2 regions of the Streptomyces sp. NPDC056628 genome follow, and region 2 is predicted to be linked to the other one. Evidence: riboswitches for the same ligand, from Rfam matches in the RefSeq annotation. Region 2 holds a riboswitch; the other holds the start of a gene.
The links. Region 2 has a riboswitch for glycine ahead of gcvT (glycine cleavage system aminomethyltransferase GcvT). Riboswitches for the same ligand answer to the same signal wherever they lie in the genome.

Region 1 (7,230 bases), on a different contig from region 2:
GTCGAGCCCAGTGTGCGGCCGGCGTACGGGTCGGGGACGCAGCGCCTCTACAGCTTCCAGGACGTCGTCGTCCTCAAGATCGTGAAGCGCTTCCTGGACACCGGTGTGTCCCTGCAGAACATCAGGACCGCCGTCCAGCACCTGCGCGAGCAGGGCTTCCGGGACCTCGAACGGCTGACCCTGATGAGCGACGGCGCCACCGTGTACGAGTGCACGTCGCCGGACGAGGTCCACGCGCTGCTGCAGGGCGGGCAGGGGATCTTCGGGATCGCCGTCGGCGTGGTGTGGCGGGACGTCGAGAGCGCGTTGTCGCAGCTGCACGGGGAGCGGATCGACACCGGGGAGACGCTGGTCGGGCACAACCCGGCCGACGAGCTGGCACGGCGGCGCAACCGCGCGGTCTGAGGACGCGGAGAGGCGTTGTCAGTGCCGTAGGGCAGCATCGGAACTGTGAGAAACGCGCCCACCATCCTGCATCTCGACATGGATGCCTTCTACGCGTCGGTGGAGCAGGCGTCCAAGCCGAGCCTGCGGGGGAAGGCCGTGATCGTAGGCGGGCTGGGACCGCGCGGGGTGGTCGCCACAGCGTCGTACGAAGCGCGGATCTTCGGGGTGCACTCGGCCATGCCGATGGCGCAGGCGCGGCGGCTCGCGCCCAACGCCGCGTATCTCGTGCCGCGCTTCTCGATCTACCGGGACGTCAGCGAGCGTGTGATGGGGCTGCTGCGGGAGCTGTCGCCCCTGGTGGAGCCGTTGAGCCTGGACGAGGCCTTCGTGGACCTGGAGGCCGGGGGAGTGGCCTGGGACGCGGAGTCCGTTCGCCTGGTGGGGGTGAAGCTGCGCTCCGACATACGGACCGCCACCGGCCTGGCCGGGTCGGTGGGGCTCGCGGCGTCCAAGATGGTCGCGAAGATCGCCTCGGAGCAGGCCAAGCCGGACGGGATGGTGCTGATCGAGCCGGGGACCGAGCGGGCGCTCCTCGGGCCGATGTCCGTGCGCGTGCTGCCGGGGGTGGGGCCGGCCACCGGGGACCATCTGCGGCGGGCCGGGATCCACACCGTCGAGGAGATCGCCGAGGCGGGCGAGGACGAGCTGGTGCGGCTGCTGGGGAAGGCGCACGGGCACGCCCTGTACGCGATGGCGCTGGCGCACGACGAGCGGCCCGTGGTGGCCGAGCGGGAGGCGAAGTCCGTCTCGGTCGAGGACACGTACGACGTGGACATCCATGACCGGGTGCGGGTGGGGCTGGAGGTGCAGCGGCTCGCCGACCGCTGTGTGCGGCGGTTGCGGGGGGCCGGGTTGTCGGGGCGGACGATCGTGCTGAAGGTTCGGCGGTACGACTTCTCGACGTTGACGCGGTCGGAGACGTTGCGGGGGCCGACGGATGATCCGGCGGTGGTGCGGGAGGCTGCCGCGCGGTTGCTGGACGGGGTGGACACGACCGGGGGTGTGCGGCTGCTGGGGGTCGGGGTGAGCGGACTGGCCGACTACACGCAGGAGGATCTGTTCGCTCAGGCTGCGGGGGCTGTGGAGGGGGTGGGGGGCGATGCCGATGAGGGGGAGCTCGGGCTTTCGGGTGCCACGGTCACTTCTGAGGGGGACGGGGGCGGTGTCGGCGGTGGCGAAGAAGGGCGGGCTGAGGAGCAGCCCGCTGAGCGGCGGTGGCATGCCGGGCACGATGTGCGGCACGCCGCGTACGGGCACGGGTGGGTGCAGGGGAGTGGGGTCGGGCGGGTGACCGTGCGCTTCGAGACGCCGGATTCCGGGCCGGGGCGGGTGCGGACGTTTCGGGTCGATGATCCGGCGCTGGACGTGGCGGAACCGTTGCCGTTGGTGTCGGGGTGGGGGGAGGCGTCGGCTGCCGCGCAGGGGGAGGCGCCCGTGGTGCGGGGGTAGGTCTGCCGGGGCGGAGAAGGCGCTGGGGCGCGCTTGCGGGTGTCGCCGCGCCCACCTGTCCCGCCCCGGCGGCAGGACTGCCCACGGCTCCGTCAGGGGTTGTCGTCGGGGGTGTTGGTGGGGGCCAGGGTGCCGAAGTCGTGGTCCGGGGGTGGGGGGCCCGGGGACACGTCGAGGCCGTAGTGGTGGTAGAGCTGCAGTTCCTGTTCGGGGGAGAGGTGGCGGCCCACGCCGAAGTCGGGGGCGTCCTTGATCAGGGCGCGGTCGAAGGGGACGTGCAGGCTGCCGTCCACCAGTTCGCTCGGCTCCAGGGGGACGAAGGCGTCGCGGGAGAAGAGACCGGTGTGTATCGCCGCCCATTCGGGTACGCCGGTCGCGTCGTCCAGGTACACCTCGTCGATGGTGCCGATCTTGGTGCCGCTGCGGTCGAAGGCCTTGCGGCCGATCAGGTTGCGCGGATCGATGTCGGTCTGCACGGTCCCTCCACTTGGTCGCAAGTCATCCGTCAGCACTACGAAAAGCCAGATCCGTGACCGCGGCCACTCGAAGGTTCGTGCGGCGACCCCGCTGGTAGGCTTGGCGGCGGCTGCTGACCCCGTGCGGGAGAGTCCTCCGGAGATCACCGGAGGCGCCGAAGGAGCAAATCCTCCCCGGAATCTCTCAGGCACACGTACCGCATGGACGAGGTCACTCTGGAAAGCAGGGCGGGTGTCGACGGCTCCCGCTCTCACCGACGGTGAAAGCCGGGACCCTCGGGCGCCCCGGTGAAGCTCTCAGGTCGAGATGACAGAGGGGGAGGCCGTCCGGGTACCCGCGCCGTGGTGCCCCTCGAAGGTCGCGTCAGACCAGGAGGCCTCCGCAATGACCGCCCATCGCATTCCGCTCTCCGAGCTCGAGCAAGGGATTCCCTTCGAGCAGCGTCACATCGGTCCCGATTCCGAGGCGCGGGCCAAGATGCTCGCCCACGTCGGGTACGGCTCGCTCGACGAGCTGACCGCCGCCGCGGTCCCGGACGTCATCAAGAACGCCGACGCGCTCGACCTGCCCGGTGCGCGGACCGAGGCCGAGGTGCTGGCCGAGCTGCGCTCCCTCGCCGACCGGAACCAGGTCCTGGACTCGATGGTCGGCCTCGGCTACTACGGGACGTTCACCCCGCCGGTCATCCTGCGCAACGTCATGGAGAACCCCGCCTGGTACACGGCCTACACGCCGTATCAGCCGGAGATCTCCCAGGGCCGGCTGGAGGCCCTGCTCAACTTCCAGACGGTGGTCGCCGACCTCACCGGGCTGCCGACCTCCGGCGCCTCGCTGCTCGACGAGGGCACCGCCGCCGCCGAGGCGATGGCTCTGTCGCTGCGTATGGGCAAGAACAAGAAGGGCCTCTTCCTGGTCGGCGCGGACGCCCTTCCGCAGACCATCGCCGTCATCCAGACCCGTGCCGAGCCCACCGGCGTGGAGGTCGTGGTCGCCGACCTCAGCGAGGGCATCCCGGCCGAGGTCGCCGAGCGCGAGATCAACGGCGTGCTCCTGCAGTACCCGGGCGCCTCCGGTGCCGTGCGGGACCTCACGCCCGTCATCGAGCGGGCCCATGAGCTCGGTGCCCTCGTGACCGTCGCCGCCGACCTGCTGGCGCTCACCCTGCTGAAGTCGCCCGGCGAGCTCGGCGCGGACATCGCGGTGGGCACCACGCAGCGGTTCGGTGTGCCGATGGGCTTCGGCGGGCCGCACGCCGGTTACATGGCGGTGCGCGAGAAATTCGCGCGCAGCCTGCCCGGCCGCCTCGTGGGCGTGTCCGTGGACGCCGACGGCAACAAGGCGTACCGGCTCGCCCTGCAGACCCGTGAGCAGCACATCCGCCGGGAGAAGGCGACCAGCAACATCTGCACCGCCCAGGTGCTGCTCGCCGTGATGGCCGGCATGTACGCCGTCTACCACGGCCCCGACGGCCTCAAGGGCATCGCCGCCCGGACCCACCGCTACGCCACGATCCTCGCCGCGGGCCTGTCGGCCGGCGGGGTCGAGGTCGTGCACGGCTCGTTCTTCGACACCGTGACGGCCCGCGTGCCCGGCAAGGCCGCCGACGTCGTCGCCGCCGCCCGCGACCACGGGGTGAACCTGCGCCTCGTCGACGCCGACCACGTGTCCGCCGCCTGCGACGAGACGACCACCCGGTCCCAGGTCTCCTCCGTGTGGAGGGCATTCGGCGTCGAGGGCCGTATCGACGCGCTGGACGCGGCCGCCGGGGACGCGCTGCCCGAGGCGCTGCTGCGCGGCGACGAGTACCTGACGCACCCCGTCTTCCGGCAGCACCGCTCCGAGACCGCGATGCTGCGCTACCTGCGCCGGCTCGCCGACCGCGACTACGCGCTCGACCGCGGCATGATCCCGCTGGGCTCCTGCACGATGAAGCTCAACGCGACGACCGAGATGGAGCCGGTCACCTGGCCCGAGTTCGGCCAGCTGCACCCGTTCGCGCCCGCCGAGCAGGCGGAGGGCTATCTGACCCTCATCCGCGAGCTGGAGGAACGTCTCGCCGAGGTCACCGGCTACGACAAGGTGTCGCTCCAGCCGAACGCCGGTTCGCAGGGCGAGCTGGCCGGTCTGCTCGCCGTGCGCGGCTACCACCGGGCCAACGGCGACGACCAGCGGACCATCTGTCTGATCCCGTCCTCCGCGCACGGCACGAACGCCGCCAGCGCCGTGATGGCCGGCATGAAGGTCGTCGTCGTGAAGACCGCCGAGGACGGCGAGATCGACGTCGAGGACCTGCGGGCGAAGATCGAGAAGCACCGTGACGAGCTCGCCGTGCTGATGATCACCTACCCGTCCACGCACGGCGTGTTCGAGGAGCACGTCGCCGACATCTGCGCGCAGGTGCACGAGGCCGGCGGCCAGGTCTACGTCGACGGCGCCAACCTCAACGCGCTGGTGGGGCTGGCCAAGCCCGGCCACTTCGGCGGTGACGTCTCGCACCTGAACCTGCACAAGACCTTCTGCATCCCGCACGGCGGCGGCGGTCCGGGCGTCGGCCCGGTCGGCGTGCGCGCGCACCTGGCGCCGTACCTGCCGAACCACCCGCTGCAGCCCGCGGCCGGCCCGGAGACGGGCGTCGGCCCGATCTCGGCCGCGCCCTGGGGTTCCGCCGGCATCCTGCCCATCTCGTGGGCGTACGTCCGCCTCATGGGCGGCGAGGGCCTCAAGCGGGCCACGCAGGTGGCCGTGCTGTCCGCGAACTACATCGCCAAGCGCCTCGAGCCGCACTACCCGGTGCTGTACACCGGTCCGGGCGGGCTGGTCGCCCACGAGTGCATCATCGACCTGCGGCCGCTGACCAAGGCGACCGGCGTGAGCGTGGACGACGTGGCCAAGCGCCTCATCGACTACGGCTTCCACGCGCCGACCATGTCGTTCCCGGTGGCCGGAACGCTGATGATCGAGCCGACCGAGTCCGAGGACCTGACCGAACTCGACCGGTTCTGCGACGCGATGATCGCCATCCGCGCGGAGATCGAGAAGGTCGGCTCGGGGGACTGGCCCGCCGACGACAACCCGCTGCGCAACGCCCCGCACACCGCCGGTGCGCTCGGCGGCGCGTGGGAGCACGCGTACACCCGTGAGGAGGCCGTGTTCCCGGCCGGAGTGTCGGCCGCCGACAAGTACTGGCCGCCGGTGCGCCGGATCGACCAGGCCTTCGGCGACCGGAACCTGGTGTGCTCCTGCCCGCCCATGGACGCGTACGAGGGCTGACCGCCGGCGCGGATCGACGCCGCGTGTGAGATGACGAAGGGCTCCGCCCCCGGCCGTGACCGGCCGGGGGCGGAGCCCTTCCGTATGCCACGGGCCAGGGCGGACATGGCTCGGGCGCGGCACCGTATGGGTTCCGTCAAGGGAGCGCGGCGGGCCGTATGGGAGCCGTCAACGGCGGTCGTTTCCGGCCACGGAGGAGGTTTCCTCGAAGCGTCCCGTCCGAACGACCTTCACCCAGGAGTCCACGATGGCCGATCTGGCCTTCGTCGTCACCACCATCGCGTGCTTCACGCTGGTGGCCCTCGTCGCCAAGGGGGTGACGAAGCTGTGACCGCCGAGAATCTCGTCGGCCTCGTCGTGGCCGTCGCCCTGCTGGGCTATCTCGTCCTCGCCCTGATCTTCCCGGAGAGGTTCTGAGAACGCAGATGGGTCCCGTCTCCGCCGGCGTCCTCCAGCTGCTGGCCCTCACCGCAGCCCTGGCGCTCGCCCACAAACCGCTCGGCACCTATATGGCCCGGGTCTACTCCTCGGACCGGCACTGGCGTGCCGAGAAGTGGATCTACCGGTGCATCGGTGCCGACCCCGACCGGCAGATGCGCTGGACCGCGTACCTGCGCGGCGTCCTCGCCTTCTCCGCCGTCGGCGTCCTGTTCCTCTACCTGCTCCAGCGCCTGCAGGGCGTGCTTCCCGGGTCGCTCGGGTTCGCCTCCATCGACCCGGACCAGGCGTTCAACACGGCCGTCTCCTTCGTGACCAACACCAACTGGCAGTCGTACTACGGCGAGCAGGCCATGGGCCACGTCGTGCAGACCGCCGGCCTGGCCGTGCAGAACTTCGTCTCCGCCGCCGTCGGCATGGCCGTCGCCGTGGCGCTGGTGCGCGGGTTCGCGCGCTCGCGCACCGGTGAACTGGGCAACTTCTGGGCCGACCTGGTGCGCGGTGTCGTCCGCGTCCTCGTCCCGATCGCCACGGTCGGCGCGCTCGTGCTCGTCGCCTGCGGGGTCCTGCAGAACTTCTCCGGCGTCCACGAGGTCGGCCAGTTCATGGGCGGCACCCAGCAGTGGAACGGTGGCGCGGTGGCCTCGCAGGAGGCCATCAAGGAGCTCGGCACCAATGGTGGCGGCTACTTCAACGCCAACTCCGCGCACCCCTTCGAGAACCCGACGCCGTTCTCGAACCTCTTCGAGATCTTCCTGATCCTCCTCATCCCGTTCGCGCTGACCCGGACGTTCGGCATCATGGTCGGCTCGGTGCGCCAGGGGTACGCGATCCTCGCCACGATGGCCACCATCTGGCTGGGCTTCACCGCCCTGATGATGGGGACCGAGTTCAGCCACCACGGCCCGGCGTTCGACATCGCGGGCGGGGCGTACGAGGGCAAGGAGGTGCGCTTCGGCGTCGGCGGTTCGTCGATCTTCGCCGTGGCGACCACGCTGACCTCGACCGGTGCCGTGGACTCCTTCCACTCGTCGTTCACCGGACTCGGCGGCGGCATCGCCCTGCTGGGGATGATGCTGGGCGAGATCGCGCCCGGTGGAGTGGGCTCCGGCCTGTACGGCATGCTGATCATGGCGGTCATCGCGGTGT
Region 2 (7,230 bases):
GGAATTGACCCCTCTCGGCCGGCGGTTGCCGACCCCCCTGGCTGCCGCGGTAGCGGTTGCTCTCACTCGCACACAGGGCCGACCGGCCCGTGCCTAGCGGGGAGTCTTCAATGTGGGGGCGATCAGTCGCCAGAGCTGACGGGGAAAGGATGCGTAACCGTGATGCTGTTTGGGGGATTCCGTTATCCGAACAGCGGGTAACAGGGGCCGGACACGGACCACTTGGGGCGTATAAGGGCGGACCGGGACCTTCTGATCGTATCTACGCGCGGAGATTCACCTGCGAAACCACAGCGGGAAGGCGCTCACGCCTACGACAGAGGGGGGTGGGACCGAATGGCGTTCTGGCAAGTCGAAGATCAGTAACGGCCCGGTGCCGGAGGGTAGCCATAGCCCGCGGCGGGGGCGGCGGCGTGTGCCTCACGGTCGTAGAACGGCCGCCCGTGCGACCGCATCCACATCGCCACCGGGTCGTCCTCGTCGGCCAGGGCGACGGTCGAGACCGGCAGTCCGTCCGGGACCGCGGTGACCGACTGGAGCATCATCGAGCGCACCGCGTCCACGGCGGGCGGGCTGGTGTCGTACACGTCCAGGCCGATCGCCAGGTACGGCGCCCCGAGCGCGGGCTGCACCCAGGCGCGGCGCAGGGTGCGCACGGCCGGGGTGCGGTGGGCGTTCTGCGCGACCAGGGCGTAGAACTGCGGGATCTCGATGGCGGGCTCCGACAGCCGCAGCGGGCCCGCGGGCTGGCGGTCCAGACCGGTGGCGATCCGGCGCAGGTCGAGCCAGGGGATGCCGACGCCGCCGCCGGGGGCGTGCGGGTTCAGCCAGAGGCCGTAGTGGTCGGGGTAGAGGGTGCGGGCCACGTCGAGCCCGTCGACGACCTCGTAGCTGCGGTTCCAGCCGCTGGCCGACAGCTCCTGGGCGGAGGTGACACACGGGGCGTAACCGTGGCCTTCGACCTGCATGTTCCCGTACTGGGCGTCCGGGGAGCCCGCCTGACCGTGCCACAGCAGCATCCAGACCTGGCCGGTGGCCGGGGTGGCGAGCGCGCGCAGGAGGGCCTCGTAGGCGTCGTAGCGCCCGGGGGTCACCTGGCGCAGCATGTGCTCGACCTGCCCGGTCGAGGTTGTGCCGCTCGCGCTCACCTTTTACCGCCCCTTCGGGAAAACATGGCTGTGCGCCCAGCTTAGAGCCTGTCGTTCGGATCGGTCCGGCGTCGCGTGAGCGCAGTATCTCGCCGTCGGCCTGATCCGAACGGCAGGCCCTGGGCGCTCCACCCGGCGAGCCGGGGAGGGCTCGGCACGTGAACTGGTCGGCCGCGCGGGGGCCGCGGGTGCGGACGGCGCGGTGCGCGGCGCCCCGGGAGGGACGCCGCGCCGCTCACCCGGGGTGTCAGGGCTCGCGCGTGTAGAAGGGGCGGACCTTGGCCCGCATCCAGTCGATGACGGGGTCCTGGGCCACGTCGAGGAGGATCAGGTTGACCGGCCAGGGCACGGGGACGCGGCCGAGGGCGCGGCCCAGGGCGTCCGTGGGGGCCGCCCTCAGGTCGCCCTCCCACTGGGTCAGTTCGACGCCGACGAACATGACCGGCGGGCCCGTCTCGACCGCGGCGAGACAGCGGCGGGCCGTGGCGACGACGCCGGTCGCCGCGAACTCGGCCGAGGCGGCGGACAGGAAGTCCACCGGGTCGTCCTGCCAGTCGGGCTCGTAGAGCGTGACGCGGCCTCCGGATGCCTGCCCGTCCAGCGGGGTGCGGCCCGACCGGCACACCTCGGCCACCGCCGCCGGGGGCAGCGGGACGCCGACCACCCCGCCCGGGTTGACGGCGATGCCCACGTGCGGGGGCAGTCCGCGGGCGAACTCCACGGCCGGGGCGACGGTGTACGCCATGTGGGAGCCGACGACCTGGCGGAACTGCTCCTCGGAGGAGAACACCGGGACATAGCCCTGGCCGTCGATCTCCATGCCGGGCAGGTCGAGCGGACCGCTGTCGGGGCCACCGCCGTTGGGCAGCGGCACCCAGACGAAGCTGCGGCCCAGCACCTCCACGATCCGGGCGCCCGCCGAGGGCTGGCCGAGGGAGGCGGAGAGCACCTCCTCCAGTTCGTTGCCGGGCCAGCCGCCGTGCGGGTGGAGAGGTGAGCCTGCCGGGAAGTCCGCGGGGAGATCCGCTGCGAAGTCCATCTGTGGGTGACCGCCTGCTGTGAAACACGTCTGAGGGTCGAAAGGCTACCGGTGCCCGGCGCCGGCCGGCGGGGTCCGGTCAGCCCGTAAAGCCGATCCGGCGCAGCGCCGCGGCCGCGTCCCGGTCGAGCAGCACGGCGGAGCCGCAGCCCCGGGGCAGGTCGCCGGCGGTGACCGCGCGCATCAGCCGGGCGGCGGCGCGCCGGTGGCGCAGGAAGGCGTACCGGGAGACGCCCCGGCCGCGCTCGCGCTGCCCCGCCAGCGCGGTGTCCGGGTCGACGTCGAGCACCAGCAGGTGCAGGACGCCGCCGCGGCGCCGGGCAGCCCGGGCCAGCCAGCCGCGCACCCACGCCTGGGTGCCGCAGTCGTGCACGACGAGCCCGCCCCCGCGCCGGACGGCGCGGCGCAGCCCGGCGTAGTGGGAGAGGCGGACCAGGGGGCGGTAGAGGGTGTAGGGCAGGAGGTCGGGCATCCGGGCGTCCCAGCGGTCCCGGGTGTCCTGGGAGTCGATGCGCGGGCCGCGCACGGTCCGCCGCATCAGGGTGGACTTGCCGCTGCCGGGCAGACCGGTGATCACGACGAGGTCGCGCGGGCCGAAGAGCAGGGCGTGCGGGCTGCGGCCGGACCGCTCGCGCAGGTCGCGGACGACGGGCGCGGGCGCACCGGCCTCGACGACGGGGGCGGCCGGCTGCCCGGGCAGGGCGATGCCCGACGTCGTGGCGTACGCCGAGGTGCGCTTCACCGTCATCGTCCTCCTCCTCCGCATACAGGCTTCCCCGTCCCCACCGCGTGTAAAGAGAAGGTAATAGACGATCGCCTCCGTTTTCGTTCGCTTACTGCCACAGGCCGGTTACAGATGTGGCCTGGGGCAGACGGGCCCGGGCGTGCGATGATGTCGGCGCCAACTGCATACCGGCCGTTTGAATCCGCGCGGGAGAGTCCCCGGCAGTACGCCGCCGGGGCGCCGAAGGAGCAAGTCCCTCCCTTGAATCTCTCAGGCCCCGTTACCGCGCGGGCGAGGCACATCTGAAAAGCGGGCCACCGTGCGCGGTGGCTCCACCCACGGTGCAAGCCATGAACTTCCCTGCCGGGGGTCGTGGCGAACCTCTCAGGTTCCGATGACAGATGGGGAGGACGTTCCTCGCCCGTCTGCCCTTGGAGAAGACCGACCGATGAGCAGTACCGCAGCCTCCGCACCGCGCCGTACCGCGCTCGATGCCCTGCATCGCTCGCTCGGCGCCACCATGACCGACTTCGCCGGCTGGGACATGCCCCTGCGCTACGGCTCCGAGCGCGACGAGCACAACGCGGTGCGCACCCGGGCCGGCCTGTTCGACCTGTCCCACATGGGCGAGATCACGGTCACCGGCGCCCAGGCGGCCGCCTTCCTCAACCACGCCCTGGTCGGCAACATCGCGTCCGTCGGCGTCGGCCGCGCCCGCTACACCATGATCTGCCAGGCCGACGGCGGCATCCTCGACGACCTGATCGTGTACCGGCTCGCCGAGACGGAGTACATGGTCGTCGCCAACGCCTCCAACGCCCAGGTCGTGCTCGACGCCCTGACCGAGCGGGTGGCCGGCTTCGACGCCGAGGTCCGCGACGACCGCGACGCGTACGCGCTGATCGCCGTCCAGGGCCCCGAGTCCCCCGGCATCCTGAAGTCCCTGACCGACGCCGACCTCGACGGCCTGAAGTACTACGCCGGCCTGCCCGGCACCGTCGCCGGCGTGCCCGCTCTGATCGCCCGCACGGGCTACACCGGCGAGGACGGCTTCGAGCTGTTCGTGAAGCCGGAGCACGCCGTGGCGCTGTGGCAGGCGCTGACCGGGGCCGGCGAGGGCGTCGGCCTGGTCCCGTGCGGTCTGTCCTGCCGGGACACGCTCCGCCTGGAGGCGGGCATGCCGCTGTACGGCAACGAGCTGTCGACCTCGCTCACCCCCTTCGACGCCGGGCTCGGCCGGGTGGTGAAGTTCGAGAAGGAGGGCGACTTCGTGGGGCGCGAGGCGCTCCAGGAGGCCGCCGCCCGCGCCGAGACGGCCCCGCCGCGCGTCCTGGTCGGCCTGGTCGCCGAGGGCCGCCGGGTCCCGCGCGCCGGGTACCCGGTCGTCGCCGGCGGCGAGGTCGTCGGCGAGGTGACCTCGGGCGCCCCCTCCCCGACCCTGGGCAAGCCGATCGCCATGGCGTACGTCGACGCCGCGCACGCGGTGCCGGGCACCCCCGGTGTCGGCGTGGACATCCGCGGCACCCACGAGCCGTACGAGGTCGTGGCGCTGCCGTTCTACAAGCGCCAGAAGTAGGACCCGCGAGCGGCACGAGCGCCGCCGCGCGTACAGACTGGCAGGGCGGCGTGCGCCCGCGCACGCCCGCCGCCGTGTCCGTGTCCCCCGTCCCCCCTTCATCAGCACTCCCGCGTGTACAGGAGAATTCAGGCCATGAGCAACCCCCAGCAGCTGCGTTACAGCAAGGAGCACGAGTGGCTCGCGACCGCCGAGGACGGCGTCGCCACGGTCGGCATCACCGAGTTCGCGGCGAACGCGCTCGGCGACGTCGTCTACGCCCAGCTCCCCGAGGTCGGCTCGACCGTGACCGCGGGTGACACCTGTGGCGAACTGGAGTCGACGAAGTCCGTCTCCGACCTGTACTCCCCGGTCACCGGCGAGGTCACCGAGATCAACGAGGACGTGGTGAACGACCCGGCCCTGGTGAACTCGGCCCCCTTCGAGGGCGGCTGGCTGTTCAAGGTGCGCGTCACGGAGGAGCCGGCCGACCTGCTCTCCGCCGACGAGTACGCCGCCCACACCGCCGGCTGAGGAGCCGTAGTCCCCCATGTCTGAGAACTCCCTTCTGAACACGCCCCTGCACGAGCTGGACCCGGCGGTCGCCGCGGCGCTCGACGCCGAGCTGGAGCGTCAGCAGTCCACCCTCGAGATGATCGCGTCGGAGAACTTCGCTCCGCTCGCCGTCATGGAGGCGCAGGGCTCGGTCCTGACGAACAAGTACGCCGAGGGCTACCCGGGCCGGCGCTACTACGGCGGCTGCGAGCACGTCGACGTCGCCGAGCAGATCGCGATCGACCGGGTCAAGGAGCTGTTCGGCGCCGAGTACGCCAACGTGCAGCCGCACTCGGGCGCCTCGGCCAACCAGGCCGCGCTGTTCGCGCTGGCCCAGCCCGGCGACACCATCCTGGGCCTGGACCTGGCGCACGGCGGTCACCTCACCCACGGGATGCGGCTGAACTTCTCCGGCAAGCAGTTCCAGGTGGTCGCGTACCACGTGGACGCCGAGAGCGGTCTGGTCGACATGGACGAGGTGGAGCGCCTCGCCAAGGAGCACCGGCCGAAGGTGATCATCGCGGGCTGGTCGGCGTACCCGCGGCAGCTGGACTTCGCGGCCTTCCGCCGGATCGCGGACGAGACCGGCGCCTACCTGTGGGTGGACATGGCCCACTTCGCGGGCCTGGTCGCGGCCGGGCTGCACCCCAACCCGGTGCCGCACGCCGACGTGGTCACCTCCACCACCCACAAGACGCTCGGCGGTCCGCGCGGCGGGATCATCCTGGCCCGCAGCAAGGAGTTCGCGAAGAAGCTGAACTCCTCGGTCTTCCCGGGCTTCCAGGGCGGCCCGCTGGAGCACGTGATCGCCGCCAAGGCGGTCTCGTTCAAGGTCGCGGCTTCCGAGGAGTTCAAGGAGCGCCAGCGCCGCACGATCGAGGGCGCCCGGATCCTCGCGGACCGGCTGACCGCGGCGGACGCCCGGGAGGCCGGGGTGAACGTGCTGTCCGGCGGCACGGACGTGCACCTGATCCTGGTCGACCTGCGTGACTCCGAGCTGGACGGGCAGCAGGCCGAGGACCGCCTCCATGAGGTGGGAATCACAGTCAACCGCAACGCGGTGCCGAACGACCCGCGTCCGCCGATGGTGACCTCCGGGCTCCGCATCGGCACCCCCGCGCTGGCCACCCGCGGTTTCACCGCGGAGGACTTCACCGAGGTCGCGGACGTGATCGCCGAGACGCTGAAGCCGTCGTACGACGCCACGGCGCTCAAGGCACGGGTGAAGGCGCTGGCCGACAAGCACCCGCTCTACGCCGGTCTGAACAAGTAGGACCGCCGTCCCTTTCCCGGGGCGTCCCGCACACTCGATGGTGCGGGGCACCCCGGGAAAGGCCCCCCGCACCACCCCGCACCGAGGAGTTTCCGTGGCCATATCGGTCTTCGACCTGTTCTCGATCGGCATCGGCCCGTCCAGCTCCCACACGGTGGGTCCGATGCGGGCGGCCGGTATGTTCGCGCGCCGGCTGCGCAACGAGGGCCTGCTGGAGTCCGCCACCGCCGTACGGGCCGAGCTGTACGGCTCGCTGGGCGCCACCGGACACGGCCACGGCACCCCGAAGGCGGTGCTGCTCGGCCTGGAGGGCGACTCGCCGCGCACCGTGGACGTCGAGTCCGCGGACCAGCGGGTGGAGTCGATCAAGGAGTCGGGCCGGCTGCGGCTGCTCGGCGAGCGCGAGATCGCCTTCTCCTTCGACGACGACCTGGTCCTGCACCGCCGCAAGGCCCTCCCGTACCACGCGAACGGCATGACCCTGTGGGCGTACGACGCCCAGGGCGCCGAGCTGCTGACGAAGACGTACTACTCGGTGGGCGGCGGCTTCGTCGTCGACGAGGACGCGGTCGGCGAGGACCGGATCAGGCTCGACGACACCGTCCTGAAGTACCCGTTCCGCACGGGCGACGAGCTGCTGCGTCTGACCCGCGAGACCGGCCTGTCGATCTCGGCGCTGATGCTGGAGAACGAGCGGGCGTGGCGCACCGAGGAGGAGATCCGCGCGGGCCTGCTGGAGATCTGGCGGGTGATGCGGGAGTGCGTGTCGCGGGGCATGAGCCGCGAGGGCATCCTGCCCGGCGGCCTGAAGGTGCGCCGCCGGGCCGCGAACACCGCGCGCAAGCTGCGTTCCGAGGGGGACGCGAAGGCGCTGGCCATGGAGTGGATCACGCTCTACGCGATGGCCGTGAACGAGGAGAACGCCGCCGGCGGCCG

Region 1: it holds a riboswitch for glycine, as region 2 does, so the genes downstream of both, gcvP (aminomethyl-transferring glycine dehydrogenase) here and gcvT (glycine cleavage system aminomethyltransferase GcvT) in region 2, are expected to answer to the same signal.

Annotation. Positions count from the first base shown of each region.
Region 1 covers NZ_JBHTWG010000002.1:8,442-15,671, forward strand. Annotated here, with positions in the region: gene ACFRAC_RS03355 (MerR family transcriptional regulator) at 1-405, shown strand, start outside; gene ACFRAC_RS03360 (DNA polymerase IV) at 451-1,896, shown strand; gene ACFRAC_RS03365 (PRC-barrel domain-containing protein) at 1,989-2,372, opposite strand; glycine riboswitch at 2,487-2,582, shown strand; gene gcvP (aminomethyl-transferring glycine dehydrogenase) at 2,758-5,643, shown strand; gene kdpF (K(+)-transporting ATPase subunit F) at 5,971-6,060, shown strand; gene kdpA (potassium-transporting ATPase subunit KdpA) at 6,069-7,230, shown strand, end outside.
Region 2 covers NZ_JBHTWG010000032.1:28,788-36,017, reverse strand. Annotated here, with positions in the region: gene ACFRAC_RS29100 (enhanced serine sensitivity protein SseB C-terminal domain-containing protein) at 360-1,148, opposite strand; gene ACFRAC_RS29095 (enhanced serine sensitivity protein SseB) at 1,396-2,187, opposite strand; gene ACFRAC_RS29090 (AAA family ATPase) at 2,267-2,935, opposite strand; glycine riboswitch at 3,109-3,207, shown strand; gene gcvT (glycine cleavage system aminomethyltransferase GcvT) at 3,360-4,487, shown strand; gene gcvH (glycine cleavage system protein GcvH) at 4,623-5,000, shown strand; gene glyA (serine hydroxymethyltransferase) at 5,017-6,294, shown strand; gene ACFRAC_RS29070 (L-serine ammonia-lyase) at 6,389-7,230, shown strand, end outside.